2 linked regions of the Desulfopila inferna genome follow. The protein of the gene in region 1 binds, or shares a complex with, the protein of each later gene. Links are inferred from orthologs where the notes say so. Each region holds a gene or a part of one and is shown on either strand. Other genes may lie near its edges.

What was found.
Region 2: the proteins of groL (region 1) and metK are in contact, whole or in part, in a cryo-EM structure (PDB 8P4O), measured with the Escherichia coli proteins. The link is inferred for Desulfopila inferna from one-to-one orthologs.

Annotation. Positions count from the first base shown.
Region 1 is NZ_JAFFQE010000009.1:11,522-27,347, reverse strand. Bases 6,878-9,827 are described here. They hold groL (chaperonin GroEL), read left to right. Parts: upstream 6,878-7,499; coding sequence 7,500-9,155; downstream 9,156-9,827. Other genes in these bases: JWG88_RS22250 (DUF6538 domain-containing protein), read left to right, coding at 9,553-9,741; groES (co-chaperone GroES), read left to right, coding at 7,149-7,436; JWG88_RS18710 (branched-chain amino acid aminotransferase), read left to right, coding at 6,878-6,922. In the rest of the region: JWG88_RS18735 (GNAT family N-acetyltransferase), read right to left, coding at 1-1,323; JWG88_RS18730 (heterodisulfide reductase-related iron-sulfur binding cluster), read right to left, coding at 1,472-2,596; JWG88_RS18725 (sulfurtransferase), read right to left, coding at 2,750-3,586; JWG88_RS18720 (TVP38/TMEM64 family protein), read right to left, coding at 3,606-4,289; JWG88_RS18715 (AI-2E family transporter), read right to left, coding at 4,557-5,654; more of JWG88_RS18710, read left to right, coding at 5,840-6,877; JWG88_RS18690 (IS256 family transposase), read right to left, coding at 10,031-11,242; JWG88_RS18685 (hypothetical protein), read right to left, coding at 11,569-12,678; JWG88_RS18675 (AlbA family DNA-binding domain-containing protein), read left to right, coding at 13,124-13,801; JWG88_RS18670 (hypothetical protein), read left to right, coding at 15,046-15,285; JWG88_RS18665 (DUF7948 domain-containing protein), read left to right, coding at 15,289-15,826.
Region 2 is NZ_JAFFQE010000004.1:359,732-375,421, reverse strand. The notes cover bases 8,445-11,258. They hold metK (methionine adenosyltransferase), read left to right. Parts: upstream 8,445-9,173; coding sequence 9,174-10,343; downstream 10,344-11,258. Other genes in these bases: ahcY (adenosylhomocysteinase), read left to right, coding at 10,424-11,258; JWG88_RS12540 (KpsF/GutQ family sugar-phosphate isomerase), read right to left, coding at 8,445-8,662. In the rest of the region: protein translocase subunit SecD, read left to right, coding at 1-1,456; JWG88_RS12570 (YkgJ family cysteine cluster protein), read left to right, coding at 1,468-2,211; JWG88_RS12565 (HAD family hydrolase), read left to right, coding at 2,208-2,837; JWG88_RS12560 (DUF4388 domain-containing protein), read right to left, coding at 3,003-4,040; JWG88_RS12555 (hypothetical protein), read left to right, coding at 4,433-6,928; JWG88_RS12550 (DUF8180 domain-containing protein), read right to left, coding at 7,203-7,457; JWG88_RS12545 (CooT family nickel-binding protein), read right to left, coding at 7,478-7,669; more of JWG88_RS12540, read right to left, coding at 7,691-8,444; more of ahcY, read left to right, coding at 11,259-11,722; JWG88_RS12525 (dissimilatory sulfite reductase D family protein), read right to left, coding at 12,096-12,326; dsrB (dissimilatory-type sulfite reductase subunit beta), read right to left, coding at 12,414-13,541; dsrA (dissimilatory-type sulfite reductase subunit alpha), read right to left, coding at 13,592-14,872; JWG88_RS12510 (glucose-6-phosphate isomerase), read right to left, coding at 15,177-15,690. UniProt on the Escherichia coli protein: Catalyzes the formation of S-adenosylmethionine (AdoMet) from methionine and ATP.

The sequences.
Region 1 (15,826 bases):
TCCCATGGTTTCCACTTTGGGAATGTTGCCGACGCTGCCCGAGATTGCCACGAAGCATTCGTTTTCTATGGCCCGCGCCTGGGCGCATCTTCTTACCCGCAGGTAGCCGGTTTTGGTGTCCGTCCAGAAGGGAACCAGTAGAAGCTTCATGCCTTTGATGGTCTGCAGTCGTGCCAATTCCGGAAATTCTATGTCATAGCAGATAAGAACCCCGACCTTGCCGACGTCGGTGTCGAAAACCTTGAGTTCGCTGCCGCCCGAAAAGTTCCAGTAGGTATCTTCCTCCGGGGTAATATGAATCTTCGCCTGGCTGTCCCAGGTGCCGTCCCGCCGGCAGAGGAAACAGACATTGTAGAGTTTGCCGTTTTCATGCAGGGTCGGCACACTGCCCGCCACTATATTGATATTGTAGGCAAGGGCAAGATCAACCATGGACTGCTGCAATTGCTCGGTAAAGCCGGCTAGCTGCCGCATGGCGTCAGCCGGATTGTTGCCATGGTAGGTGTGGATCAGGGGAGCGTTGAGCAATTCCGGAAAAAGAATAATATCGGCCTTGTAATCGCTGACGGTATCAACGAAAAACTCGACCTGCTGGAGAAAATCCTCAAAGGAGATGAACCTCCTCATCTTCCACTGCACTACCCCCAGCCTGGTGATGGATTTGGCTCCGCCGATCAGCTTGGTTTTCTTCTGATAATAGATATTCACCCATTCCAGCAGCACCGCATGGCCGCGGGAGCGATCGTCCTCAGGCCAATAGTTGTCGAGCAGGTTTCTGACATGAAAGTCATTGGAAAGCTGAAAGGTGAGCACAGGATCGGTCAACTCACGGTTCTTTACCTTGAGGATATATTGCTGCGGCGACATTTCGTGTGAGTGCTTGTAATACCCGGGAATGCGGCCGCCCAGCAAAATCCCCTTAAGATTGAGATTTTCGGCAAGCTCCTTGCGGACATCGTAGAGCCTTCTTCCCAGACGCATCCCCTGGTAATCGGGGTCGACAAACACTTCGATGCCGTACAGGTAATCGCCTTCGGGATCATGGGTTCTGAAGGTCCCTCCCCCGATTATCCGGTCATAGGAATGCTGTTCGCCGAAAAGGCTGAAGTCAATGATAAGGGAAAGGGCAATGGCCACCGCTTTGCCATTGTCTTCTATGCAGATCTGACCTTCGGGAAATCGCCTGATCAGTGTGGCAATTTCATCTTTTTCCCAGGAGGCGTCGACTCGCTTATAGGCGCGGTGGGAGATATCACGCAAGACTTCAAAATCTTCGAGACGAAGGTTTCGGGTAGTGAGTTTGTGTTCAAATTGATCGACCATAATTTGTTACCTGAATGAGAGAATATTGTTCTGCCTGGGGGCCTAGGACGAATATATAAACATCGAATCTCAGAAAAACAATCGGAGATTGTTTCAGCAAGAATAAGAAATCCTTTTCTATCTGCATGCACGAAATCTACAGAATTTTTTAACTAAGTGGATTAGGTAGTCGGTTTCTTGCGAGATTCATGGATCTCTGCAGCTGTTTTTTCAGGAGGAAGCGGTTGATATAGGTAAACGGCGGTTTTGCTGTTTTCTCTTTATGATGCAGTGTCTGTTCCGGAGCAAAGAGAAGGTCGAGGATATGGCTGCCGGCAACCTTGCCTGCCAGGGAGGTTGAGCAGCCAGCGCAATAGGTCACTACTCTGCATCCCCGGGCTTCCTGTTCCCTGATGCTGCTCCACCCTGCAGTGATCTCTGGTGCAATACCTGCAGCCCCCGCACCCTCGCCACAGCAGATGGCTCTTGAGCGGCTGTGCGGCATCTCGACGATGTCGGCGCCGGCGTAAGACGCAAGGATGCGGATGGAATCATGGATCTCCGGGGAGAAACGGGCTGTACAGGTGTCATGTATGGAAATCTTCAGGGCACAATGATTGTGCAGCGGCGGCGGGCTTTCGGCGAGCACCTGATAGACGGTCAAGGTATCAAATTGCGGGGCATGGTTTTTAAAGGTGATGTAGCAGCTGGGGCAGGCGGTGACGATTTTTTTAATGCCCCTGTCCTGCAGCTTGTTGATCAGAGTGGTAAAAGATGTATGAAATCTTTCATTTAAACCAAGGTCGTGAGACGGCTTGGTGCAGCAGTCAAGGACGATACCCATAGTCGGGGTGATGGTTCTCAGATGTTCGTAGGTGGCGCGGGTAACGGATGAGCGTGTAGCTGTCAGTGTGCACCCCGGAAAAAAGATCGTATCGCAACTATCCGGAAGAAGGTGCAGGGAGAGCAAAGAAGATGTGCCCAATGCCTCATAACGGCAGATCGTCCTATGCCCCTGAAGGACAGAGTCGCCGTTATGGCGGCTCCCGGAGGTACTCTGCACCGTTTCACGCATCAGCAGAAATGCTGCGGAACAATCGAGTTTTTTCGGACAGACCGCCTGGCACAGGCCACAGAGATTACAATGAAAGACCATGGTAAACTCTGCCGCCGGGCCGGCAAGAAAATTTGTGCTGATTTCCCCGGGGCTGCCGTTTTCCCGGAGAAAGGCACACTCTTTTCGGCAGAGTTCGCAGGAGACACATTCTTTCGCTATTTTTTGTATTGCCTGCACGTTTGTTCTTCCTTCGTTTTATTACAGGCCAGTCTCCATCGGCAATTCGTGAAGGGCGGACCATTCATAGATAGATGCTTCGTAGTTTCGTACTTTTTCAAAGCCAACTGCTTTGAGGATCATGGCTGTGTAGCCCGATCGAATACCCATGGTTCAGTAGAGAACGAAATCATCATCCGGATTCACTCCCATTGCCGCCAGAAGAGCGATAATCTCCTTGGATGATTTGGGAGTGGAGTCGGGATTAAGCAGGGTTGTCCATTCAAGCCATTCGGCATTTTTAATATGACCCCCTCGTGCTTCACCGCGTGAGGTGTCATCTCCGCTGTATTCCTTTTTGCTGCGCACATCGATAATCTTGAGTTTATCCAGGTGAGTCGAGACAAAGTGAAGGTCGGCGCGATAATTTTCATTGTATGGCTGCAGCACCAGTCCTGCTGAGGGAGTGATTTCCGGAATCTCCCGGGTCAACTCGTAGCCCGCTTGGCGCCACAGGGACATGCCGCCATAGAGCAGCCTGACATTGTCGAGCCCGGCCATACGCAGCTGCCATACGGCCCTGCCGCCGGCTCCCGGACCCTTGAAAGTATCAGAGTAACAGACAATCAATGATTCCTTGGTTATTCCGAAGGATTCAAGTTTTGCCTTCAAATCTTTGGGTGGCAGAATCGTTCCCCATCCCGCATCACCGGGCTTTCCCTGAGATCCCGAAAGACCTTTGAAGCCGATATTTATAGCCCCCGGGATATGACCTTTGGCGTAAACCTTTGGGTGATTTCCATCAAGAATGACAAGGTTTTTATCCAGCAGCTTTTCGAGGAGTTCTTCAGGGGTGATAAAAATATTCGCTCCATTTTTGTAAAGAGACAGGTCGATCTCGTTAATTGCGGCCGGGTTCGTTTCCGGAGGGTTGTTCCTGGCGGACCATGAAATAAGGCCGACAGCGGCGACAATTGCAATAGCCGCCCCAGTAATAATCAGATGTTTCATTTTTCAAAAATACTCCTGTTTATGAGATTTGTGCCGGTTGTTTTTTCGACCAAACTTTTTTGAGAAGAACGATCAGGACCGAGAAGGCAAAAAGGCTGAGCAGGCCAAGTACGAAAGTTCGACTGTTGCCGCTAAGCATTCCGCCGGCGTAGGAATAGATAAGAGTTGCCGGAAGCTGACCGATGCCCGTGGCCCAGAAAAACGAACGGAAGCTCATGGAAGTTAGACCGGCGGCGTAACTGACAATGTCAAAAGAGACAAAGGGGAGGAGGCGGGCAATCAGAATGGTATATTTTCCATGCTGTTTGAAGAAACGGTCGACTTCGCCCAAAGCCATTTTGGATGTCAGTTTTTCCGTCACTTCCCTGCCGAAATATCGGGCAATACCAAAACAGAGGGCAGCACCGGCCATAGCGCTTGCCCATGAAAGCAGCGCGCCGAAAATCCAGCCGAAAATAGCGGCGTTGGCAAAGGTTATCAGGAACGCAGGCAACGGGGCGATGAGTGACTGAAACAGCATTAAGGCAAAAGATATCAGAGGTGCCCATATGCCAAAGCTCAGGATGTAGCCTTTAATGGTGTCGACATCACAAAGACTGAAGAGGAAGAAAAGCTGTTCGATGGTTGAACGCACAGGCTCTACAAAAATACATATCAGAATAACGGCGAAAAAAGGTGGTATGGCTCTTACAGTTTTGCTCATGGGTAAGTGATTTATAATACATTGGTAAAAGCTTTGCGCTTCCGGGAAGTTAAGGTGATGAGCGGTTTGCATCGTCGGAGATACCGCTGTTTTCAGAAATTAGTATCCTGAATGATTCAATGTGTCCAATACTTATAACCTATCAGAAGTGCTCTAATTACAGGAAACTCCGATATCGGATTGGGGAAGGAGTGGGAGAAGGTTTTTCAGGCCAGGGGGAGAAACCTGCCGTGCTTCCTTTTCTATGGCAATTTATCAGGCACTGCCTTAATGTTTTTGTATATAATCGTCGTATTTCTTCAAATAAATCTCTGAGAGCGTCAGGAAGGCGGTGACAATCAGAGGACCGTAGATAATACCCAGGACCCCGTAAACACTGAGGCCGCCGATGATAGAAAGGAATACCAGCAGTGTGTGCATTTTCACCTGGTCGCCGACAAGCTTCGGTTTGAAGAGATACTCCATGGCAAGTGAAAGTATCAGGTAGAAAAAAAAGAGAAAAATTCCTTGTCCGACATTGCCGTTTACCACCAGAATAATGGCGGCAGGGATCATCACCAGCCCAATTCCAAAGATGGGCAGGAAGGCGAGGACGACCATGACTCCACCCCAGAGAATGGGGGAATTGAGACCGAGAATTGAAAACATGGCGCCGCCGAGAATACCCTGGATCAGGCCGCAGATACCGTTTCCCTTGAGAATGGCATTAGCGATTTCTTCAAATTTTCCGAGTAGAAGTCTATCTTCATCATCCGGAAGAGGGGATAATCTGATGATGAACTCAATGAGCCTGGGCTGATCGATGAGGAGAAAGAAAATCACCAGAATCATCATAAAAAAGAGGACCACGAACTGGAGAATATTGGCAGCCCAGCTGCTCGCCTGATTGTAGAGAAATAATCCTCCAGTTTTGGCAAGATAGGACAAGGTGTCGGTCACCTGAGAGGGCCTGAAGTCAAAGCCGACTTCACCCAGGTAGTTCCTCAAGTTGACGATAATAGGGCTTTCCTGAATAAATTCCTGCAGTTTGAGACCAACCCGGCTGTCCCTGCCCCATTGATAAAGCCCCAAGGCCTCTTCGGTTAAGGCAAGGGTAAAGAAAAGTAGAGGGATAAAGACAATAGTGACGACCAGAAGGCAGGTGAGTACCGAGGCCGACTTCGGCGGCAGTTTCCTGTTAAATAAAGCATATATCGGACGAAACAGGCTGGAGAGCAGGAAGGACAGCACCAGAATGGACCAGAATGGCCAGAGTATCTTGCCGAGAAAAAAAATGGAGATGAAGAAGACCAGCAGAAAGAATTTGACTCCCATGGGACTGAGTCCCTGGGGCTGTTGGTCATACGGTGTGAGTTGGTTATCCATTAAAAGGTGTCGAGATCAGTAATGCTAGGGGAAAATGCAATTACCATTGCCAAAATAAAGTCAGCTGGAGTATCCTTAATGTTTTGTGAAGTACCATCCGGTGGAAGACACCGGACGTGCAGTAGTATATAATGTATGGTCCATTTAGAAAAGGAAAATAACGGCATCTTAAGGAGATTGGATCGATGTGGCAAGATCTTGAGGTTACTCTGAAAAAATTAGACAAGAAGCAGCTGAAGCAAAAACCTGATCAGGGCAATCTCGGCTTTGGCGTTCATTTTACAGATCACATGTTTCTGATGAAATGGAACAGGGAACAGGGCTGGCACGACGCGGAAATCTGCCCCTTTCAGGATTTCAACATCAGCCCGGCGGCCATGGTATTCCATTATGGCCAGGCCATCTTTGAGGGAATGAAGGCTTATCGCGGAAAAGATGAGCAGATCTTCCTGTTCCGGCCCAAGGATAACTTTGAACGTATGAATTCCTCGGCGGTGCGTATGTGCATGCCCCGCCTTCCCGTGGAGAAGGTATTTAAAGGCCTCAAGGCTCTGCTTTACCTGGAACGGGAATGGATACCGTCGGCACCCGGAGCGACGCTCTATATCAGACCGACCATGGTTGCCATGGAACCGATGCTGGGCCTCAAGCCTTCAGGCAGTTACTATTTTTTCATTATCCTCTCCCCCGTCGGCGCCTATTACGCCGAGGGATTCAATCCGACAAAAATCTACGTCTCCGACAAATATGCCAGAGCCGTTAAAGGTGGGGTCGGTGAAGCCAAAACAGCCGGGAATTATGCCGCATCCCTGATGGCTTCGGAAGAAGCCAGAAACGCCGGCTATACCCAGGTGCTGTGGCTGGATGCCTGTGAACACAAATATATTGAGGAAGTCGGCACCAGCAATATCTTTTTCCGCATCAATGGCGAACTGATCACTCCTCCCCTTGGAGGATCGATCCTTCCGGGGCTAAGCAGAGATTCGGTCATCAAACTAGCAGGCCAGTGGGGTATTCCTGTAGTCGAAAGGCGGCTGACAATCGATGAGGTAATCGCTGCTTCCCGGGACAACAGTTTGCAGGAGGCCTTTGCTACCGGAACCGCTGCGGTAATATCTCCAGTGGGAGAACTCTCCTATAAGAGCGAGACCTACCTCATCAATGAGGGCAAAACCGGTGAACTTGCCCGGAAATTTTATGATGAGCTGCAAAAAATCCAGTTTGGTGAAAAAGAAGATAGTTTTAACTGGTCAGTGCGTGTCTGCTAAAGGCTTTCGGCATTTTTCTCCTCATCATTTTTACAGAATTACAATTGGTTGAGTCGTAGTAAGGGGCGGCAGCATTTTTTTGCAGCCGCCCCTTGATTTTTAATTTTCCAACCATATATTTTGGCCAGTCTCAAATTTGTGACCCGGGTCCGGGTTATTTTTTTAACTGGGAGGTCGATGTGCGGCCACTCATCATAGTAGAAATTAATGTAGATAGGAGGAAGTAATGAAAATTCGTCCATTAAACGATCGTCTTCTGGTCAAAAGATTGGAGGAAGAGGCAAAAACTGCAGGTGGAATTATTATTCCTGACAGTGCAAAAGAGAAGCCGGCAGAGGGCGAGGTTGTAGCGGTTGGGCCAGGAAAAAATAACGATAAAGGTGAACGTGTTGCCCTCCAGGTGAAAGAGGGTGATCGTGTACTCTTTTCTAAATACGGCGGAACAGACGTAAAGCTTGATGGTGAAGACTATCTCATCATGCGTGAAGATGACGTTCTTGGAATTATAGAATAAGTAATTATACCCCTCATATCCGCCCTTGCACCGCAGGGAAGATAACAAAAGGAGAATAAGATAATGGCTGGAAAAGATATCATTTATGGAGTCAAAGCCCGTGAACGCATCCTCACAGGCGTCAACACTCTTGCCAACGCTGTCAAAGTAACTCTCGGTCCCAAAGGACGCAACGTTCTCATGGAGAAATCCTTTGGAGCGCCCACTATTACTAAAGATGGTGTGACCGTTGCCAAGGAAATCGAACTCGAAGATAAATTTGAGAACATGGGCGCCCAGATGGTGCGTGAGGTTGCCTCGAAAACTTCCGACGTGGCTGGTGACGGTACCACCACGGCAACCCTTCTCGCTCAGGCTATCTACAGAGAAGGCGTCAAGCTGGTTGCTGCAGGCGGAAACCCCATGGAAATCAAACGCGGCATTGACAAAAGTGTAGAGCTTGTTGTCAGTGAGCTTGCTAAAATCGCCACCCCGACCAAAGAGCAGAAAGAGATTGCCCAGGTCGGTACGATTTCCGCCAACAGCGACGAGACCATCGGTAACATCATTGCCGAGGCCATGGATAAGGTTGGTAAAGAGGGCGTTATCACAGTGGAAGAAGCTAAGTCCATGGATACCACTCTGGACGTCGTTGAAGGTATGCAGTTTGATCGCGGCTACCTCTCTCCCTATTTTGTCACCGATCCCGACCGTATGGAAGTTTCCATGGAAGATCCCTATATTCTCCTGGTGGAGAAGAAGGTATCCAGCATGAAAGATCTCCTGCCGGTACTTGAGTCCGTAGCTAAAATGGGCAAAGGCCTTTTCATCATCGCTGAAGATGTAGACGGCGAAGCGCTGGCGACTCTGGTTGTCAACAAACTGCGCGGAACCCTCAATGTTGCCGCGGTTAAAGCTCCCGGTTTCGGTGATCGCAGAAAAGCTATGCTCGAAGATATCGCCATTCTCACCGGTGGACAGGTCATCACCGAAGATCTCGGCATCAAGCTCGAGAATGTTACCGTCAATGACCTCGGAACCTGTAAACGCATCGTGGTTGATAAGGACAATACCACAATCGTTGACGGCGCCGGCGACAAAGAGGCACTGGCCGGCCGCGTCAAGCAGATCCGTACCATGATCGAAGATACCACTTCCGATTATGACCGCGAGAAGCTCCAGGAGCGTCTGGCAAAACTGATCGGCGGTGTTGCCGTCATCAATGTCGGAGCTGCAACCGAGATTGAAATGAAAGAAAAGAAAGCTCGTGTTGAGGATGCTCTTAATGCTACCCGTGCAGCTGTCGAAGAGGGCGTTGTTCCTGGCGGCGGCGTCGCCTATATTCGTTGCCTCGCTGCCCTCGCTGCCCTCGAGCTCAAGGGAGAGCAGAAGCTTGGCAGGAACATCCTGCTGCGTGCACTTGAGGAGCCGGTTCGTCAGATCGCTTCCAACGCCGGGCGTGAAGGTTCCGTTATCGTTGAGCATGTTAAAACCCTCACCGGCGCGGAAGGCTTCAATGCGACCTCCGAAGAATATGAAGACCTTATTAAAGCCGGTGTTATCGATCCGGCTAAGGTTACCAGAACCGCTCTGCAGAATGCTGCTTCAGTTGCCGGCATGCTGCTGACCACGGAGTGTGTCATCGCTGAGATTCCTGATGAGAATGCAGGCGGCGGTGGTGGAATGCCTCCAGGAATGGGCGGCATGGGCGGAATGGGTGGAATGGGCGGAATGATGTAAGCCAGTTCCAATCAGCCTGAACTCACATAGTGAGTGTAGTATATAAAGAAGGAGGACCGCTCTTGCTGTGGTCCTCCTTTTCTAATATCGGTAGAGATATTATCGCCTTATTTTATACCGCCGTCCGGTCTTTGAGCCAGGGAATCCGGCCGGCAAATCAGGTGAAAGAGAGCGGAAAAAGATGTTGACACTCTTTCTTGAATAGAGTAATTATTTTCCCCTTATTGAATGGCGATGTAGCTCAGATGGTTAGAGCACACGGCTCATATCCGTGTTGTCCGGGGTTCAATTCCCTGCATCGCCACCAAGTTAATGATATTGCTGAATAAATTCACAAGTCAGCGATTTTAGGCCCATCTTTATCCACCCTCGTTATACACACGAGAGGAGGTAAACGATGGGCTTTTCTTTTTCCGCACAACCTGCATTCCTGTATCAGTCATCTTCCGGCTATATCTTCAGCTTACGTATTCCAAAGGACTTGAAAGCTCTTGTCGGCAAGACTGAGTTCAGATATTCTCTCCGTACTGGGGCGCTACGAGCAGCCAGATTTAGAGCAAGAAGCATCGCTTCCTTTATTCAATAATCAGAAGCACCTTGGATTACTTTTGTATTCAACCCGAGGAGACAAGAACGCATACATGCAGCTTTTCTTGCTCCCCTCGCATCAACTCTTCGGCCTCAGCGAGAGTGGTTCACTCCGCCAGGTAGTGTCAAATATTTTTCGCACATTTGATTTTGAGGTAGCCGTTTAATTCATTTTTTTCCTTTTCTTTCAATTTCTGGTCAAGCGCAGCAAAGGGGCAAAATACAAGGTTGTGAGCGAAGCGAGCACCCGGAGGGCTTGATCTTGTATTTTGGCACTGCTGTGCTCCTCACGCTACCTCCATCTGCTTTTCTATCTCCAACTCTCTCAGCAACTGCATATTCAGATAGCGCTTAGTACTCCACTTGGTTCCAGCTATATGACGAAGCCGTGCAGCAACCAGCATCAGTGCGGAATTGCCATCGGGAAAGGCGCCTACAACATTGGTCCTGCGGCGGATCTTCCGCATGATCCTTTCCAGAGGATTGTTTGTTCTGATTCTACGCCAGTGTTGGCTTGGAAAACTGTAATACGTCAATGTCTCGGCAATGCCTTCCTTGAGCTTATCAGCCGCCTGGTAGAGCTTCATTTTTCTCATCTTTACCTCTACCGCTGCAGCTTTTTCATGTGCCGCCTGGAGATCTTCAGAGGCATGAATTGCCTTGAGCATGATGGTCACCTCTTTCATCTTGGCCTTTGGCACTACGCTGAAGATATTGCGATAGAAATGAACAGTGCATCGTTGCCACATCGCTTCTGGAAAATAATCACCAACCGATTCAACCAGCCCCATACAGGCATCGCTGATGATTAACCTTGCTCCTTGCAAACCACGCTCTTTCAAATGCTGCAGGAAACCGGACCATCCGGCTCTGTCCTCCTTGGCTCCTTCGGCAACTCCCAGTATCTCCCGGTGGCCGCTGTGTGATACTCCAACGGCAACAAGGACAGAAACGTTTCTTACCTCACCAGCCCAGGTGCGCTTAAGCACAATTCCATCGAGATAAACGTATGGATGTTCACCCTTGATCGGACGATTCCGCCACTTTTCGATACGGGCATAGATCTTTTTGTTCAGGTTTGAGACTGTACCAGGGCTGACCTTTGTTCCCCATAGAGCCTGCGTTATATCTTCAACACGACGAACAGAGACACCTGCCAGGTACATCTCGATCATGGCCTCTTCAACGGAGGATTCCCGTCTTCGGTAACGTTCGATAATCGCTGTTTCGAACTTCTGCTGCCGGAGTTTGGGCACTTTTAATTCCACCTCACCGGCTTTAGTGTGCAGGTTTCTCTTGTAATATCCGGCTCGGGTGTCTTTGCGAGCCTCACTGCGTTCATATCTTGAGGCGTTACAGAGGGCATCTGCTTCGGCGTCAAGCATAGCATTGATGGTCTCCTCAACAGTTCCGCGGACGAGTTCTCCAAGATGATCTTGAATCTGAGATTCGTTAATCTCGATGACATTGCTTAATTTCTTTGTATAATCTCTTCTCATGGTGGCCTTTTCCTCTGGTTGATGGTTAACGTTTGGCGACTGCCAATTAACCATGTTGAGGCCACCTCTTCATTCTAAATGTGCGAAAATTATTATACGTTATCGTCCGTTCAGGTATACGTCAGGCCAAAACCTGTAAATGTGTTGACATAGGCAAATCTCATCGACTATTGGGTTTTACTTGCAAGATCCTCAGCAACGCTGCTCACAAAGAGATGGAAGGAAGTTTGTATGAATTTTGGACAGACACTAAGTAGTGCTGATGCTGGCTTTATTTTTTTGGTAAATAATTCGAATATATGCGAAGTTTTTGTTCGTACATGGTGCTAGGTTGAAAAAAAATGGGAGACAGCTTTCTTATATAATGAATATACATAGACGAAAGAATTAAAACTTTTTAAAAAAGGAGCATTGTTATAATACTTTGAGTCCTTGATCGATTCCCAATATTGCATCATTTCATTTTCTGCATCCCTATTATTTATATCTAAATGTGTACTTTCAGCAATATCATTGAAAATCCCTTCTTTGCTTTGAAAAAATGTCTTACCCATACATCTATTGCATTTTTTATAATATTCCAAAATCTGTTTTCGCTGATCAAGGCTAAGTAATCTGTATTTTTGCCTGCTAATATTTTCCTGCTCCTGGTGTGTCAAATTAGAAAAAAAATCCCTTACCGCCTCTAGCTCCCTTTTGTTTCGGGCTTTTTGATTACACAGTCTCATTACTTCAACATATTTATTATCAATCCGTGGGTTCATTCTGATTTCTTTCAGCGTCTCGATGTCATCTATTTGTAAAATATCAGCAAAATCAACACTCACACCGTGAGGCAAACTTTCTTTATCAAAAATTCTCATTATTATATTGTTTTTACCGAAAATTTCTGACCATATTGAAAGGCATTTATGATAATCGTGAAATCCTCCGAGAAAAGGTTTTCCACCATTCTCAGAAATATTGACTGGTACTCCTCCACATTTAACGATTTCATTATACATTGACTCTATGTAATCATCTTGACGACGTATATAGCAGACGATCTTTATCTCATATTTATCTAAATATTTTCTTAATCTACTAAGATGTGCCTGTCCTTCTGCAACTCCTAAACGCACAAATTCTTCAGAACTCAAAACAACAGTATCTCCAGCAAAAGAGTCAATTTCAGAAACAAGTTTTTTTATCAAAACTTCAGGGTCGGCTTTAAGAGAGAAGGAATTTTTGAACCATGGAGGACAATGAAGTCCTGCTTTTACACACATTAAAAGAGGAATGGCACTATGATGTTGCCCTTTGTATCCTCTTCTGCCTGTTTTTGGATAGAGAACGCCTTTTTTTAACAACCTTTTATAATTCTGACTCAATAAAAATTGAATCGAAGTCGAACCAGTTTTAAAATATCCAATATGTAAATATATAGTTTTCTGCATCTATTTTTTGAAAATCGATGGGAAAATTCAGTTTGTTTGAGAATGGGTGTGGTCTATCAGCGCTGTGCGCTCAATAATTCCACCTTGGTGAGCAAATCTTCTAAAAATCATTTTCCAACGTCAGCTGCCCAATCTTTGCAGGCAGCATCTTCGCTCAATTGCTTTTTATAAGTGGTGATCTGATTAGGATGCATTTCAAAATGCTGAGCTAGTTCTGCCAGTGTTTTATCTCCAGGCATCGCTGCTGCCATAGCGACTTTTGCCTTAAATGCTGCTGAGTGTCTCCTTCTCGTTCTTTTTGCCATTTTCTGCGACTTCATTAGAGTCCTATATTGGGTACTATAAGTAGCAGATTTGCAACTTAACAGCTTGTTCAATTTTTGGGAACTACTTCTAATTTGGAATTTATGCTGAATATTTACCGAAACCCAATCTGCACTCCGAAGTGCAGTCCATAGCCCGTAACCTCGAACCTCCTCTGATGGTGGAGTGTGAAGAGGTGGCAGGTGTTCTTGTCGTCTCTGTCCCGGCGAGTCGATTCAAGCCACACAGCTCATCGGGTAAATTCTATCTGCGTGAAGGCGCAACCTGCCAGCAGATGAATCGGGATGAGATCAGGGAGTTTTTCTATCGCGAGGGTCTGGTCTATTTTGATGAGAAGACAAATGACCGCTTTAATTGGCCCTCAGATCTGAACCGAGTCGCCTATGATGAACTGGTCCGGATTTGCGACATCACGCCTGCGCTGGACTCAGAGAGGCTGCTCGAAAATCTGGGCCTGCTCAAACAGCGACGGATGACCTATGCCGGTTCTCTACTCCTTTGTTCTACCTCCTCCTTGGTGGTGCCAGGATCCGCCGTCAACTGCTGCCTGTTTCAAGGCAGGACAACAAGCCGCATCCTCGACCAAAAGGTTTATGACGCAGATTTCCTAAGCAATTATCAGGCGGCGGTCAATTACCTGCTGGCCCATCTCAATACAGCCTACGAAATCGGCTTTGAACGTAAAGAGCGGCTGGAACTGCCGGAAGGCGCCCTCCGCGAGGCCCTGCTTAACGCCATGGGCCACCGGGATTACCTTCTTGCAACAGGGCTGCGATACCGGAAAGAATTCCGTCGGTAAAACAATCAATTTACCTGGTGAAACTTCTGAAACGCCTCGAACTTGAAGGGTTGAAGTTGCGGGAAGACTAAAAACGGAAGTGAAGAATTGCAAAGATGATCACTATTAAAGATGATTTAGGCAGGTGCTCTACTATTCAGAGATGCTCGATAGCGTCAAGAGCCCGAGTTTCATTGCCGTATAATTGATAACGAGTGTTGGAAATGTGATCTCAAGATATGAAGCTGTGTATACTCAGCTTGTTGTAGAAGTTACTTTTAATTGATGGGTAATTGCAGGAAGTATCTGTCTGCCTGTTACAGATGGGGCCTTCGAAAGTGGCGCAGATTCTTCCTTGAATCCACTGGATATACCGAGCATTGATATCATTTTAATGAATTCAAAAGACCGCAATAAACCTCATCAAAAAAAGTCTTGACTTGTAAATCATAGTATTGTAGAAAGACCTTTCTTTATCCACACGAGAGTGGGATGGAGATTATGATCACCTAAAAACAATAACTTAGGTGAGGCGAGATTCGATCCGGTGTAATTCCCTGCATCGCCACCAAGTTTCCAACAGCCCGATCTGGGCTTTTACATATTGGCCCTGTTAACGGAACATTGTTGCAGGGCCCCTCTTTTTTTAAACCCGAACACATTAAGCACCTTGTAGAGAGTGACTTGATGGTTCGGGTTTTCTTTTTTTATCCCTTCGGCACCAGAACACAGATGCTAAGCTTACCCGGCAACTCATTAAAAGTGCTGATCCGGAAAAGGCGGATAGAATGAGAGTAATTCTTTCAAGCCTGCAAATCCTGGACATAAAGAAATAGTTATTCCTCCTTTCGGCGCCCAGCTGATCAGTCGGGCAGCACCAACGGCATACCTTTTACGGCTCCGATGATTCGATCAGGGCAGAGACATCGCTGCCGATGAGACCGGCCCAACATAAGTGTGAGGTATTGAGATATAAGATTGTTGCGACTCTGAGAATTATCATGCAAAAAAAAATATTTCAAGACTAGATAAACACTCTTTCTCTGCAATTACAATGCATTTACAATAACATAATGCTTGCGCATTACGTCATGATTTGGCATGTTGAACTAATTATCTAACAACGGAACGTATTGGTTTGCAGATAGATGCACAGATCGGCCTGGTAACAGTCTGTTCTCGGAATTCACAGGATTCGTTTATAGTTTTGCTTTGGCTCTCGAACGAGAGGTAAATCATTCTTCTTCGTGATAAAGGAGACCACGATGGGAAAAGCAAAGATAGTTTTGTGTTTCGTATGTGCCCTGTTCCTGGCTTGTTGTAATGCCTTCACGGCGAAAGCAGGACATCCCTTAACTTTCATGGACACAGGTAATTCCCTTTCATCTGGTTTCCCTGGACATGGACAAAAATTCGGTGAACCCGACAAGACGATTCAAATGGAGTCGAAACGCCATGTGATCGGTTTTGCAAAAGATCGAATGTATATTGCAGGAAATGGGTAGGTATTGACGGAAATTTACCAGGGAACGACTGGAGCGGATCCCCGACGAGAAAATAGTGAAGTAGTGGAGTATCGAAATCTCTGGCCTGGTGTCGACCTTCGGTTTGAAACAAAAGATTCTGAAATCATGGAAAGCCTGTACCGTATCCAAGCGGGAACGGATCCACGTGCTATTCGTTTCAGGTATGATAGAGTCGCTAGCGTTACTGAAAAAGGTGTGCTCCAACTCTCGGATTTTGGCGAAAAGGGAATGTTTACCCTCAGCCCACCAATAGCGTGGCAGGAGCATGAGGAAGAAAAGCGACCGGTAGACGTCCGGTTTGCAATGCACAAAGACGGCAGTCTGGGGTTCGAGGTCGGCAAATATGATTCTACCCGGCCATTGCTGATAGATCCGGTTTATGAGTGGCATCTGTTCCTGGGATCGAGCGATACAGATAGCGGCCAAGATGTGGCGGTCGACAGTGACGGCAATATCTATGTCGCTGGATACAGTAATGATTCCTGGATTTTTGCGCCTTGGGGCGGATTTGGGAGGACGC
Region 2 (15,690 bases), on another replicon or contig:
CCTGCCGGCACCGGTTGACATCATCCAGAACATGACGGTGGGAGCAAGCCTGGGGCAGGATTCCATCGACAAGGGTCTGACTGCCGGTATCTTCGGCGCCATCATGGTCCTGGCCTTCATGGTCATCTATTATCGCCTGTCGGGAGTGATCGCCAACGGTGCGCTTATACTCAATATCCTCTTCCTCTTTACCGGTCTGGCGGTTCTTAGTGCAACCCTGACTCTGCCGGGTATTGCCGGTATCGTTCTCTCCATCGGTATGGCTGTTGACGCCAATATCCTCATCTTTGAGAGAATACGGGAGGAATATACACTGGGAAAATCGGTCAAATCGAGCATTGACGGCGGGTTCAGCAAAGCCTTCTCGACCATCATCGATTCCCAGGTGACCACGCTGATAACGGCCATGGCTCTGTTCCTTTTCGGTACCGGACCGATCAAAGGTTTTGCAGTTACCCTTTCTCTTGGTATTATTTTTAACCTCTTTACCGTGTTATTCTGCTCGCGTCTCTTCTTTGACAGTCTCGCCGCGAAGAAGAAGATCGGCCGTCTTAAATTCATACAGATTGTCAAAAACTCAAATCTCGACTTCATGCGCCTCAAAAACATCACCTTCGTTCTCTCCGGTATTCTGGTGGCAATCGGCTTAATTTCTTTTATTCAAATTACCCGCGGCAGTGCCAATCTGGGCGTTGATTTCACCGGTGGTTCTTTGCTGCAGTACAAGACGCAACAGGAATTTTCCATGAACGAAGTGCGCAACGTTTTTGACAGTAACGAGATGCAGGGCGTAGATCTGCAGAAGGTTGAAAACGAAAACCGTCTTATCGTCAAGATCAAAAAATCAGAAGAAGTCGTGGCTAATCTCGGCGAAACCGTTTCGCGGATTCTAGATCGGGACCTGCCGCAAAACAAATTCAATCTCGAAAGTCAATCGGAAATAGGCTCTTCAGTCAGCGAGGTGCTGCGTAACAAGGCCCTGCTCGCTATCTTCATCTCCCTGGTCGGTGTCATTATTTATCTGGGCCTGAGGTTTGATCTACGATTCGGCCTGGCCGCCGCCATTGCCACTTTCCATGACGTTCTTGTGGTTCTCGGCATATGCTGGTTACTGAATGTGGAGATTACCCTGTTAATCATCACCGCACTGCTCACCCTCGCGGGATACTCGCTTAATGATTCCGTCGTCGTCTTTGATCGAATCCGCGAAAATATGCACAAGGACGAGAAAAAGAACCTGCCGGGTTTAATCAATGTCAGCATCAATCAGGTGATCAGCAGAACCGTTGTTACCTCATTGACATCTGCCATGGTTCTGCTTGCTCTATTTCTTTTTGGAGGATCCGTTATTCATGATTTCTCCTTCACCCTGCTGTGCGGCGTCATTGTCGGAACATACTCATCCATATTCATAGCAAGCCCGGTTCTGACGTTATGGAAACCCAGCAAAAGTTGAAAAATAAAGAGATGAAACTTCCGATATTACCAAAAAATATCAGGCGTATTGCCGATGACGAGAAATTTGCTTTTGCCTGCCATACCGGGGTAGACTGCTTCACCCACTGCTGCCGGCAGCTGGAGCTGTCCCTGACCCCATACGACATGCTGCGCCTAAAAAATGCGCTCGGACTGGATTCAAGTGAATTCCTGGAAAAATACGTCATTACCGAACAGGACGATACAGATATCTTTCCACGCTTCTACCTGACCATGGTCGATGACGGCAATGCCAGCTGCGTTTTTGTGACGCCGAAAGGTTGCACCGTCTACACAGATCGCCCCGGAGCATGTCGCGCCTATCCGCTCGGCAGGGCCGCCATGCGTAAAGCAGATAACAGCATTGAAAGTTTTTTCGTCCTGCTCAACGAGGAGCACTGCAATGGGTTTGGGGAATCTTGCCGCCAGACCGCCAGGCGATACAGCGAAGAACAGGGTCTAGATACCTATAACCGCATGAATGATCTCCTCGGAACTCTTCTCCAGCATGAAAGAATTCGTGGCGGCATGCGCCTTTCGGACGAGCAGGTCACACTCTTTACCCATGCTCTTTATGATCTGGATACTTTCAGGAAGAGGTTGTTTTCAGGTCAAGCCGGGACTGATGTCCCCCCTCCGCATATACAGGAGGAACTTGCAGATGATGAGAAACTGCTCCTCTACGCCATTGAGTGGCTCAAAGAGCGCTTCTTTGCTGAAGAGGATAGAGTATGAACGTGCTGAAACTGATCGTCTTCGACTGCGACGGCGTCCTTTTTGACTCGCGCCGGGCCAACCGGGAATATTACAATCATTTACTCAAGCATTTCCGCCATCCACCTATGGATGAAAGCGAGCTGGAATATGCCCACATGCATAGCGCCTCCGATTCCGTTCGTCACATTTTCCGGAATTATCCCGAAAATTCATTTGAGGAAATTGAAGCTTTTCGCCGCGAACTTGGCTATGAACGCTTTCTTCCCCACATGAGGATGGAAGAAGACCTCATGGATTTTCTGCACATAGTAAAAGATAAGTTCCATCTGGCCATTTCCACCAACCGCGGCAACACCATGGAGCCACTGCTGCGGATTTTCGGCCTGCAAGAGTTTTTCGCCAAGGTGGTAACCTCGCAAACAGCGGTCAGATCGAAACCTGCGCCCGATGGTCTCATAGAAATTCTCAATCATTTTCAGTGCACCGCTGCAGAAACGATCTTTATCGGGGATTCCATTATTGACAGCGAACATGCATCATCCTGCGATGTTCCGCTTATAGCTTTCAAAAACAAAGACTTGCCAGCTAAGTTCCATGTTTCCTCCTTTATGGAAATCCTGACACTGCCGCCGTTGCGGAGCTAGCCAGAACAATTCATGAAATAGTCATTTCTTATAAGATATTTTATTATTAATGTTTTTACATGAGTATGAAATTTTTTTCAGAGTACAAAGTATCACCATAAGCAAGTAACATCTATTTCAGCCTACGGGCAAGCCTCATGAAACATCCGGGCCAAAGGGAGTTCTTTATCCTTCGTCACCTCTTTTCACTCCTTCCATAAGGAGCATCATAAAATCGCCGATAGCGGATTGCTGCATTTCACGATCCGGTAGACCGGAAGTAAAATTATAGACCCCCTCCCGCTCGACCAGAATGGCAAAGACAGCATCCTGACCGCTTTTACCGGCATAGTTGGCCACAACGATTGAGCCCTCCAGAAAAGAAACCTTAGCGTTGCCCCTGGGCAACTCGAGGCTCAGGACTCCTGTTTTCTGGTGCATGTGAAAAACCTGCAATAATTCGGCAGGGGCCATTTCATTTAATTTTCCCTGCATACTGGAGCCGAAATCACTGGCCCGCCTGGAATTGGCCCTCGATAATCGTTCAGCCAATAGACGGGCCATATGCATTTGCACGGCATCTGATTTTTTGATGAGTTTGCCGAAATCCTTGCCGCTGATGGCAAGAACCCTGGTTTCCTCAAGAGCACGCACGGAGGTGCTGGCAATACTGTCACCGAAGTAGCTCATCTCTCCGCATAATTCGCCCTCACCCAGTCGGCTGATGGGAACTTCACCATCTTCTACCATGACCTCACCCGAGAGCAGAATGTAGAGATGTTCATTCAATTGACCCTTGGTGATCAACAGACTCTTCTCTCTTACAATTTTCCCCTTGAAGCAACTTATGGATTTCTTCAGATGCTTGGCGGGTATGGCTTTCAGCAGTGCATAATTCCGAATTTTATCAAAAAGTTTCTGCTCTTTTTCAGAGAGCAGAGATTCCTCGCTACCTTGCAGGGTTTTCTCTTCGCCCTGGACCTGCTGAAACTTAATGAGGCCGGTACACCCGCTGCAGGTATATTTTTTCACAAAATCAGGCTCACCGTTTTCCTCGAGGAGCTGAAACAGGAGTTGAGTCAACTCTCTCACCAAAATCAGGCAACTCTCTTTTCCCTCAGGAAAGGAGAGCGATTTCTGTGTCAAAGTAAATATGTCCTCCGACTCATAGAGAGGGCAATTATTATTATCAATGATCTGGAAAACGGCGCGAAAGGGTTTCATTCAAGTCTGATAATCACCTAAAAATTTGCCACATAGCTCGTCAGATAGCTGGATAAGAACCTCCGATATACAAGACGCAGTTTTTTTTGGGGCAAGCCAAAACCTGCAACGAGGGAGATCGCGTTTTTTACAACGTCCTCAGTTAAATACCATGATTCCATAAATACGGCAAAAGGTAATGGCTCATCACCTGCAGCTGATATGGTTATCCTTAAGCTGAGGCTCCGATTTTATCAACTTTTACCGCCTAAATGAAAGTTAAAAAACATTTATCTACATTTTAGGCCGCTTCTCTGTTATTCTGGTGCAGTCTAATCAAGCAAAGCAAGGGAGCATAATTTTTTGCTTAATTACTAACTCAGCACTTTTTCGTACCGAAATCCTCTAGGCGTATGGCTACCCCAAACGAACAGCTACGAAATACTCTTCAGGAAATAAAAGCCGCATTCAAAGCAAATCCATATATTCAGACTATCCCTGCTGATGGCGACCCTCCTGAGAAATATGAAATACGATACAACATTCTCGGGCTGGCGCGGGATGAAGATGGAAATATAATAGAAACCAGGAATCATATCGTCTTTATCAGTATTCCTTTCGGGTTCCCGCATTTCCCTCCCAGCTGTTCTCCGAGATCGGGTACGTTTCATCCCGATTTTGATCAGGCCGCCATATGTATCGGCGAATTCTGGACCAAAGACAAGACGCTAACGGAGTTGATTGTCCATATCGGCAAAATGATCAGCGGTGAAGTCTATTCCAGAGAGAATGTCTTCAACGATGCCGCCCTGGCCTGGTATAGGAAAATCGCCGGAAAATTACCCTTCGAAAATATCGATCTCTCGCTGCCGCCCTTAGAAAACACTGTTTCTCCCGCCCTCTCTGAAGAGTTGATTCAACCACCGGGAATTGATATTCTCAACAACGATGATTTTACCGACAGTACGGATTATCTTGACGATGAATGGGAGTCCGACCTTGAAAAGCAAGAGGAGAGATTGACTCCCTCCACCCTTCGGAGTTCAGGCAAAAGCTCCGTTAATCGTATACAACTGCTCATCCGGCAGAAACGCTATTACGAGCTTTCTATTTTTCTCAATGAGCTCTCAGAAACGGAACGACCTGAAGATCTAATCGATATTGAGACAAATGTAGAAAGTGTTCTCAAAAATGCCCAAAACCTGCAACGTGAAGCTGATGAATTTGAGCATCGGGGGGATCCTCAGAAGGCACTCGAGCTCTTCGAAAAAGTGGCGCATCTTGTTCCCGATTTCCCCAATATTGAGGAAAATATAGAGCGAACCAGAAACTCGGTTGAACTCTCAGGCGATGATTGGACAACTGATGAGTGGGCCGCAGATGACGGCACGTCTGACCAGCCAGGGTCTCCAGATGAACCACCTCCGGGAAAGCCGAAAAAGCGTGTTGCCTTCTTTGAGGAAACCACTAAAGTCACTATTAAATACCTGCCTCTGCTTGGCGGCATTATTGTTCTCGCTCTGGCAATGTTTTTTATCACACCTCTTATCACCGCGAAATCGCATCTGGAGAAAAGCCTCCACCTCTACAATGATTGTGCCCAACTTATTGATCAGGGGCAGTTTAAAAAAGCCCAGATCGAGTGTGATGAGGCGCTTTCTACCCTCAAAAAAATCAGTATTTACAAAAATGACGAACGCGACGCTCTGCAAAAACAGATAAAGCTGACACTTGCCTCTGAGGATATGATTCAGGGCCTCTCCGGACGCGTCCTCTTTGAGGGAAAATATGTCAGAAAAGCAGATATGGACAGAGTGTCTGACTTCAATGCCCTCAGGAAAGAAGGGGACGCCCTGTATGATAAATCTTTATGGCTCAACGCAGTGGATAAGTACAGGTCGGCATTAAAGAATGTCAAACCGATACAAGAAAACATCGAGGAGAGTTACCTTCGTGACATCTCGGAAAAAATACGCATAGCTGAAATTCATATCACTGCGAACAAAGGCTCCGCCCTGATGTCCAGAGGCGAACTGGAGAAAAGTCATGAAATGTATGCCTCGGCACTCAGTGAAGCCGAGGCTCTTCCGGAGGAACTTGGGCGAGACCTGGTTACAATGATAGAGCCCAAAATCCACGAAATAGAATACTTACAACACCTTGATCTTGGTGAGAAATTTTTCAACACCGACGATTGGGAGAGTGCCGTAAAACAATATGAAAAGGCACTGCAGCTGCGGGTTAACTCTTCTATATCCGACAACCGCCGTGACGTCGATTCACTTTATGCCAATATGGCGGAAGCGGAACTCTTCTCCTATATCAGTGGTGCCAAAAACGCCTTTTCCCAGGCGAAGCTTGACCAGGCCATTGGGAAATACCAGGAGGCAATCAGGCTGCTCAACTCTAAAAAAGACCTGCTTCAGCGTATAAACCCCGACGAGATCAAACAACAACTCGAACGCATCATACTGCGGACCCGTATTGTGCAATACAAGCAGATGGCCGATGTACATCTGCAAAATGAGCGGCACAGCGAGGCGATAACCACACTGGAAAAGGTAATCAGCGCTGTAAATCTCAATAACTTGCAGGACGATATGGAGTTCAAGACGATCATTGAGGGAACCCGGCAGACCATCACCGAAACACGCGATAAAGCAACAACCGCTCGACGTATCGCCTATCTGAAAGACAACTACAAAGAAATTTTCGAGACCAATTACAGTGCCGCTATTCCGGAGTATCTGAGTGATCCGAAAGTCACCTTTCTCCGTAATATCGAGGGCAAGGAACTCTATGAACTCCAGTGTCTGGAGAGTAACCGGGGCAGAAAACTGCGTCTTCTCATGCTCTATCTTTATGATCCCATCCTGAAGACCTGGCAGTTCTATAGCGAGTCCAACTAGGAGTGTATCGGAGAATTGTAATTTTTTCTCAGATTAAGTCAGAAAATCAAGCAAAGTCGTATACTTAATATCGGAGTCTGCGCCCTGCGAGCATTGGTTCTTTCTGAAAACAACGCCGGGATGGGCGGTAAGCAAAGACTCGAGAAAGTGCTTTCTCCGACAGGTCCCAACTAGACAAAAATCTCCTTTGCCAAACAGCCGGAGGGGTATTTCCCCCTCCTCTGACCGACCAAACGACTCCGGATAATTCAATTCAGATACAGATTCAAAGCCTTCAGTCGTGATGATGATGAGTATGAGAATGAGATTGACCGGAGGAGGAAGAAGGTCCGCCGGCTTCAAGCAGGGCTTTTTCCAGCAATCTGTCGGCCTCTTTCATAGCGGTGACCGCATCCTCGATATATTTGGCAACCTTGTCCCAGCCCTCACTCCTGGCAAGCTCAGCCCACCTTATGCATTCGGTCTCATGCCCATTGTTATGCTCTATCCAATGGGGCAGAAGCACTCGCAGTTTTTCAAATTCTTTCATTGTATCAGCCTATGATGAGGTTAATGTTTTTCGAGTATCACCCTTCCACCGGAAAAGTCAATATATTTCAGCATCATGTCAGTATAATCAGCAGGCCCTTCGAATAAGGTGGTTATGCGGAGCCCCTTCTCCAACACCTCTATTTTGGTGACATTTTCTTTGAGAAGCTCATCCTGTTCGCCCTTTTTAACATAAGCGCTTACCTGACACATATTACATCCTCCATCGTAGTGTTAAACCAAAAACCGGAATTCTCCCTTACCGAGCAGGTCGTGCAGGTGCAGCATTCCGGCAAGTTTCCGTTGATTATCAATGATAGGCAAAATTGTAATCTCATGGCGCTGCATAATGCTCAAGGCATCAGCGGCAAGCATCTCCCCGTCGATACACACAGGCTCCGGAGTCATTACCTCCCCCACCGACCGGCCGCTGAAACTCCGTTGCTCTGCGATATATCGGCGAACATCGCCATCGGTTAAAATCCCCACAATTTCATTGCTATCATTGACAATGAGAACCGCCCCGAGGTTTTTTTCGTTGAGTATCCGTACACCGCTGACAGCGGATTGATTATCAAGAATCATCGGAACTCTGCTTCCGGATACCATAACCTCTCGAACCTTGACCTTGAGACGCTCGCCCAGGCTGCCGCCCGGATGATTATAGCGGAAGTCGGAGGCCTGAAACTTTTTCCTGTTGAGAAGAACAACAGACAAGGCATCTCCCATGGCCAGTGTTGCAGTGGTCGAGGCGGTCGGGGCCAGGCCTAGAGGGCATGCTTCTTTAGGAACACCTATATCGAGCACGATATCAGCTGCCCCTGCAAGAGGAGAGTCGAGTCCTCCAGTCATGGCAATAACGGAAATACCTCTTTTTTTCAAGCTCAGCAAAAGGATATTAAGCTCTGCGGTTCGGCCCGAATAGGAAATAGCAATGACAATGTCGGTTGCAGCGACCATGCCCAGATCCCCGTGCATTGCCTCTACGGGATGGAGAAAAAAGGCCGGTGTACCCGTGCTGTTCAAAGTCGCGGCTATTTTCTGTCCGATAATCCCTGATTTACCAATACCGGTAATCACCACACGGGTCGGGCATTCCAGGATAGCCTCAATTGCCTTCTCAAATTCAGCACCAATTTTCCGGCGTACGGCGGAAAGGCCCTGCTCTTCAATAAGCAGGACATTCCGGGCTTCTTCTATCGACATGGAATTCCTTTCAAATTTTATACCCTGCAACTGATATTTCCCTGTGTTTTTTTGCAAGGAAATAACAAGCCTGAAGGTTCTTATACCCCTCAAGGGGGTAAGAGTCCAGCTGAGCTGGGTTAGATAATTGATACTTTCCTTTCCCTTTTTCAAGGGAGACATTCTGAAAAACTGCCCGTGGAAACATGAGGGCCTCTGTATCTTAATCACTCGGGCATCATGATCAAGAAAATTCCATTTGTTTTTACTACCATTTTCATTGAAAAAAAATTTTATTCCACTTTTACTTCTTTTCTCAATGGCACCAATGTTCAGAATGCTTTATTATAGAACGTTATTTCCAAACCTGCGAAGCCGACTCCTAGCATTATTCTCTGAGTCTATCGCTTACCTGAGACTTGCAGCCTCACGAGCATTACCTTCTTGTAATATCGGGAAATGTACTTCCACAGGTGCAAATAGCTTCCACTTACTCTACTTTAAATGATTTTCCTTGAATGGAGCCGATTACATGCCTAATTATCTTTTTACTTCTGAGTCTGTTTCCGAGGGTCATCCCGATAAGGTCGCCGATCAAATCTCAGATGCTGTACTTGATGCAATATTGACTCAGGATATACATTCACGTGTGGCCTGTGAAACCCTGGTCACCACCGGCATGGTCCTTATTGCCGGTGAGATTACCACCAGCGCCTGGGTTGACATGCCGGATGTGGTCCGTAAAACTGTTCGTGAGATAGGTTATAATTCATCAGAAATGGGTTTTGACTGGCAGTCCTGTGCTGTCATGACTACCATAGACAAGCAATCCTCCGATATTGCCCAGGGTGTAAACGAAGGAACAGGTCTCGATCTTGATCAGGGTGCCGGAGATCAGGGATTGATGTTCGGCTACGCTTCCAACGAAACCGAAGTCCTGATGCCCCTTCCCATTACTCTAGCCCACCGTTTAACCCAAAAGCAGGCATTTGTCCGCAAGCAGGGCAAACTATCCTGGCTGAGGCCTGATGCGAAGAGCCAGGTTACCGTTGAGTACCAGGGTGGCTCACCGAAACGTATCGAAGCAATTGTGCTTTCTACCCAGCATGACGAGACTATCGGTTATGAAGATCTTCAGGAAGCTGTGATGGAAGAAATCATCAAACCCATCCTGCCTACTTCCATGGTTGACAAGAACACCAAATATTACATCAATCCCACCGGGCGTTTTGTCATTGGCGGACCAGTTGGCGATTGCGGCGTTACCGGACGCAAAATAATAGTCGATACTTATGGCGGTAAAGGTTCACATGGCGGCGGAGCCTTCTCCGGCAAGGATCCATCCAAGGTCGACCGTTCATCATCCTATATGGGAAGATATGTCGCAAAGAACTTAGTTGCCGCCGGCATTGCCACCGAGGTGGAGGTGCAAATTGCCTACGCCATCGGTTTATCCAAGCCTGTTTCAATTAACGTTAACTCATTTGGCACCGGATCAATTTCCGACGACAAGATCAAGAAGGTCATTATGGAATGTTTCGATCTCAGACCAAAGGCCATCATCCAGCATCTCGATCTTCTCAGACCGATTTATCAGAGCACTGCTTCCTATGGTCATTTTGGCAGGGAGCTTCCGGAATTCACTTGGGAGAGAACCGACAAAGCCGAGCAATTGAAGGATGTTGCCAAACATATCAAATAAGCTCACTCCACCGAAAGAATTGCGGCCCTCCTTAAACAGCGGCCGGCTTTTGATGATTAATGAAATTCGAGGAATACACAATGACTACAACCACAAACGATTATAAAATCGCAGATATTTCCCTGGCTGACTGGGGAAGAAAAGAAATAAAAATTGCAGAAACCGAAATGCCTGGGCTCATGGCCATACGGGAGCAATACAGTAAGGAACAACCGCTCAAGGGCGCTCGAATCGCCGGTTGTATCCATATGACCATTCAGACCGCAGTGCTGATGGAATCCCTGGTGGCTCTTGGTGCCGAAGTGCGCTGGTCTTCCTGTAATATTTTCTCCACCCAGGATCATGCCGCTGCCGCCATGGCCGCAGCTGGGATCCCAACCTTTGCCTGGAAGGGAGAGACTGAAGAGGAATTCTGGTGGTGCATCGACCAAACCATTTTCGGTCCCGATAACTGGCGTCCCAATATGATCCTGGATGACGGCGGCGATCTTACTTTAGTGATGCATGAGAAATATAAGGATGATGTGGTCAATATCCGCGGCATCAGTGAAGAAACAACGACAGGGGTGCACCGACTTAATGAGATGGCGGCGGCAGGGACATTGATGTGCCCGGCCATCAACGTGAATGATTCCGTGACCAAATCCAAATTCGACAACCTCTACGGCTGTCGAGAGTCGCTGATCGACGGGATCAAAAGGGGAACTGATGTCATGATCGCCGGCAAAAATGCTGTTGTTGTCGGCTATGGCGATGTTGGCAAAGGATGCGCCCAGGCACTTCGGGGAATGGGGGCAAATATATATGTGACGGAAATTGATCCTATCTGCGCCCTGCAGGCAGCCATGGAAGGATATCGCGTGGTCACCATGGAAGAGATTGCTCCTCTGGGCAATATTTTCGTTACCTGCACAGGCAATCTCAAGGTAATTACCCGCGCCCATATGGAGGCAATGCCGAATGAGGCTATAGTATGCAATATCGGCCACTTTGATTCAGAAATCGATATCGCCGGAATCAGAGAACTCCAATGGGAAAATATCAAGCCCCAGGTGGATCATGTCATCTTTCCTGACGGCAAAAAAATTATCATACTGGCAGAGGGGCGCCTGGTCAATCTGGGCTGTGCCACCGGCCATCCCAGTTTCGTGATGAGCAACTCCTTTTCAAATCAGGTACTGGCCCAGATAGAGTTGTGGCGCAATGGCCATAACTATGAAAACAAAGTGTATTTTTTGCCTAAAGCGCTTGATGAAATGGTGGCCAAACTGCATCTGATGAAAATCGGAGCCAATCTCACTACCTTGAACGAAGAACAGGCTAAGTATATCGGAGTCAAGGTCGAAGGACCATATAAACCCGAATATTATCGTTACTAATCCAGATGATTTTTCCTGCGAAATCAGCCCCTCTCGGTGGAGCCAGCGGCTCTTGCCCGGGAGGGCTAATGCGCCTGCGCCCTACCGCCCTGCCCTCGGACCTTTCTTAGCAGATCCGCCAGAGCCCTTTACGCCTGCCCATTCCACCCTGCAATCTGCTACCTTCGCTACTGGCAGGGATCCTGAAAACTTCATCGTCACTGCTCGCCTGCTGAGACAGTTATGGATCTCTTAGCGTTATGTAATGTTTGATTTTTAAGAGAAGTGAAAGGGAGGCTCAAGGGTGGGGAGCAAAAAAAAAGTGTAGAACCAAAACAGGCCCTACACTTGAAAAACGACACAATCAGCTCTATGTAATTTCTATGAGCTATCGCTACTTCTCTTCATTCTGGATACGAGAAGGGACGGCATACATTGTGGTGGATCCGGAAGACCAGAACATCAATGTTCCCTCACGAACCATCTCATTGGCAAGATTTTTTATGACGCGAGGCTTTGACTCGGGATCACATTTGTAAAAATCTTTGATGTATAATTGCGGTTTTGGAGATTTTGTTGCTTTCTCCAGTATTGCTGCTTTGAGCTCATCTTTACTTAAGGCCATGATAAATCTCCTTTAAAGAATTATAGAAGAAAGCATCTCAGTGTCGGGCTGCTCCGCCAACCGGTGCAGCCCGAATATCACGCTTAATTACTTGATGTGGCTTGTATACTTGAACTGCGTAGTAGTACGCCAGGTGTCGTATGCAAGGCGATAGTCATCGATGCTCTTTTCAGTAAATGGGATATCACATTTCTCAAAGAATTTCTCCCAGCCAATTCGCTCAGCCCATTCCCCGACACGCTCATATTTTCTGGCATCTGCGGAATATGCTTCCAGAATCTTCTTAACCGCCGAGACAGTCTCAGGCCAGCGTGGAGTATTGTTCGGCAGGAAGGGAATAACCAGTTTGGAAAATTTAGGGGCGGATTTGCTGTTTGAAACCTTACCACCTACCAAAATCGCAATACCATCGCCGTCCGGATCTGCCATCGGCATCGCAGGACACATGGTGTAGCAGTTACCGCAGAACATACAGCGCTCAACGGTTACTTTTACTGTTTTGATTTCCTTGCCATCAACTTCCACCTTGGCTGGTTTGACGGCCCCCAGAGGACAGGAGGAGATGGCCAGAGGAAGCTCACAGACACCGGTGATACGCTTGTGATCGATCATCGGCGGCTTGCGATGGACACCAAGGATGGCGATATCGGAAGCGTGAACAGCACCACACATGTTGAGACAGCAGGCCAGGGCAATACGTACCTGGGCCGGAAGCTTGTGTGATCCGAAATACTCGAAGAGCTCATCCATAACGGCTTTTACTACGCCGGAGGCGTCAGTAGCAGGAGTATGGCAATGTACCCAGCCCTGGGTGTGAACGATGTTGGTTACACCGGCTCCTGTACCGCCTACAGGATACTTCGTTCCATAGGTTGCCAGAGTATCGAGCAGAGGCTGGACCTTATCTTTAGAATCAACCATGAACTCAATGTTGTTTCTGGTGGTGAAACGAAGATACCCGTCACAATGCTTATCGGCTATGTCGCAGACTTCGCGAATGTATTCGACTGATACCAGCCGGGCACAGCCCACACGAACGGAATATACTTCAGCACCGGTCTCTGATTTATGCATCAGAACACCAGGCTTGACTATTTCGTGATAGAGCCATTTTCCCTTGTTTTCTTTTATGACAGCAGGCTGAAACTGTGCATAATGTGGTGGACCAAGATCAGATATTCTTCCTTCCATCGGTTTTTCTGGATTATAACCCATGATAGAAATCTCCTTATATTTTATTCAAATAAATTAGTTCAATTGCTCTATTACGCCTGGTGCTTCGCCCGGAATTCATCGATATCCCGAGCAAATCCACCTTCTACCTCTTCTTCATTCCAGAAAACATATGGGTTGGAACGAGGTTCCTTGATCATCTGTGGAATCGGTTCGAGCTCCATAACCTTGACAAAGGTCGGAAGGCCGACACGCTGCATGGTTTCACCAACACGCTCGCGGTTCTTTCCTTCTTCCATCCAATAGTCCCATACCTTCTCGATAAAATCAATGAGCTCTTCGAATTCATTTTCTTTTTCGATTTTCATGAAGGGAACCATCAGAGTTGCAAACTGTGCTCCATCGAGAATCGGTGCCTTGGCGCCAACAAGTATGGTTGCGCCCTTATCAAGACCGGGACGCAGCGCACGGGGCAAGACGTTAATGCAGTGCATGCAGCGGGTGCATTCTTTGTCGTCAATCTTCAGCTCGTCGCCTTCTATCCACATACACTCGGTGGGACACAGGTCGACAACTTCTTTCTGCAGATCAAAGGCACCCCAGTCTCTATCACTGTGAGCACCACCGTTTGCCGGGTAATTTCCGGCAACATACTCTTTTACGGCGGCCTGATCAATGCGGATCTCATCTCTCCAGGTACCGATTACGGAGATGTCGGAACGGGCGATAGAGGCAACACAGTCGTTTGGACAACCGGAAAATTTGAATTTGAACTTGTATGGGAAGGCCGGACGGTGAATCTCATCCTGATAGTGCATGGTCAGATGATGACAGACCTCTTCCGTATCATAGCAGGACCATTCACAGCGTGACTCTCCCAGACAGTTTGCGGGAGTACGCAGGTTTGATCCGGAACCGCCAAGATCCTGTCCCATTTCATGGGTCAGATCCCAGAAGAAGGGCTCAAGATTTTCCGTACGGGTACCGAGAAGAATGATATCACCGGTAGAGCCATGGAAGTTTGTCATGCCGGAGCCGTGCTTCTCCCACAAATTCATCAATCCTCGCAGATTCTCAGTGGAGTAGTATTTGGATGCAGGCTGTGCAACACGAACGGTATGGAAATGCTCAACACCTGGAAACTGCTCCGGAACATCTGCATAACGACCGACGATACCACCACCATAGCCGAAAACGCCGACGATGCCGCCATGTTTCCAGTGGGTGATTCTTTCTTTGTAAGATAATTCTAAAATACCTAGAATATCCCAACACTCAGGCTTGGTTTCAGCCTGCTTTTTAATGTCGGTCACGAAGCTCGGCCATGGGCCTGTCTCCAACTGATCCAACAAGGGCGTCTCATGTTTTGCCATGATTTCCTCCTTTGAATTTCTGTTTATACTGCAACCTTACCAAATTAAATATTTATTGACGGATTTCGTTTCGTAACCGACGGGTGAGAGGGGAGAGCTGCCATCAAATAAAACAGCAGTCACCTGCCTGTCCTAACAGCGTTTCGCCGACAACCTCCGCAGCCTCAAAACACTCCGAAACACTCAACCAGTGAATAATCATTCAGCAGCTGAGAATATCTCTGTATAATGATTTTGTCAACAAAAAACAGTACTCAGCAGATCCATAAAATGAACAGCTATTCACTCTCTCTCGCCCCAAAAACTATACTATTCCCGCGGTCTTCAGAAAGCTCTTCTCGAAGTCTTCCTCTTCGCCTTCGGGGTCAATCATGGCCTCCAGGAACCTGTCGGCAAGGACCTTACCCAGTTGCACGCCCTCCTGATCAAACGAGTTGATGTTCCAGGCGAAACCCTGGAAGACGATTTTGGCTTCATAGAGGGCCAGAAGAGCACCCATTATCTCCGGGGTCAGCCTTTCTGCGAGGAGAACACTATTCGGTCTGTTTCCGGGAAAATACTTATTGGGGTTATCACTCTTCCGTCCACAGGCAAGGGCCACCGACTGCGCCAGCAGATTTGCCACCAGCTTCTGCTGTGACAGTGTCTCCTGTACAACGGCATCGTAACTATATTGCGATTTGCGAAAACCGATGAATTCGCAGGGAACTATCTCGGTGCCCTGATGCAGAAGCTGATAAAAGGCATGCTGCCCGTTGGTTCCTGGCTCACCCCATACCACGGGTCCGGTTGGATACTTTACCCATTCGCCATCCCTG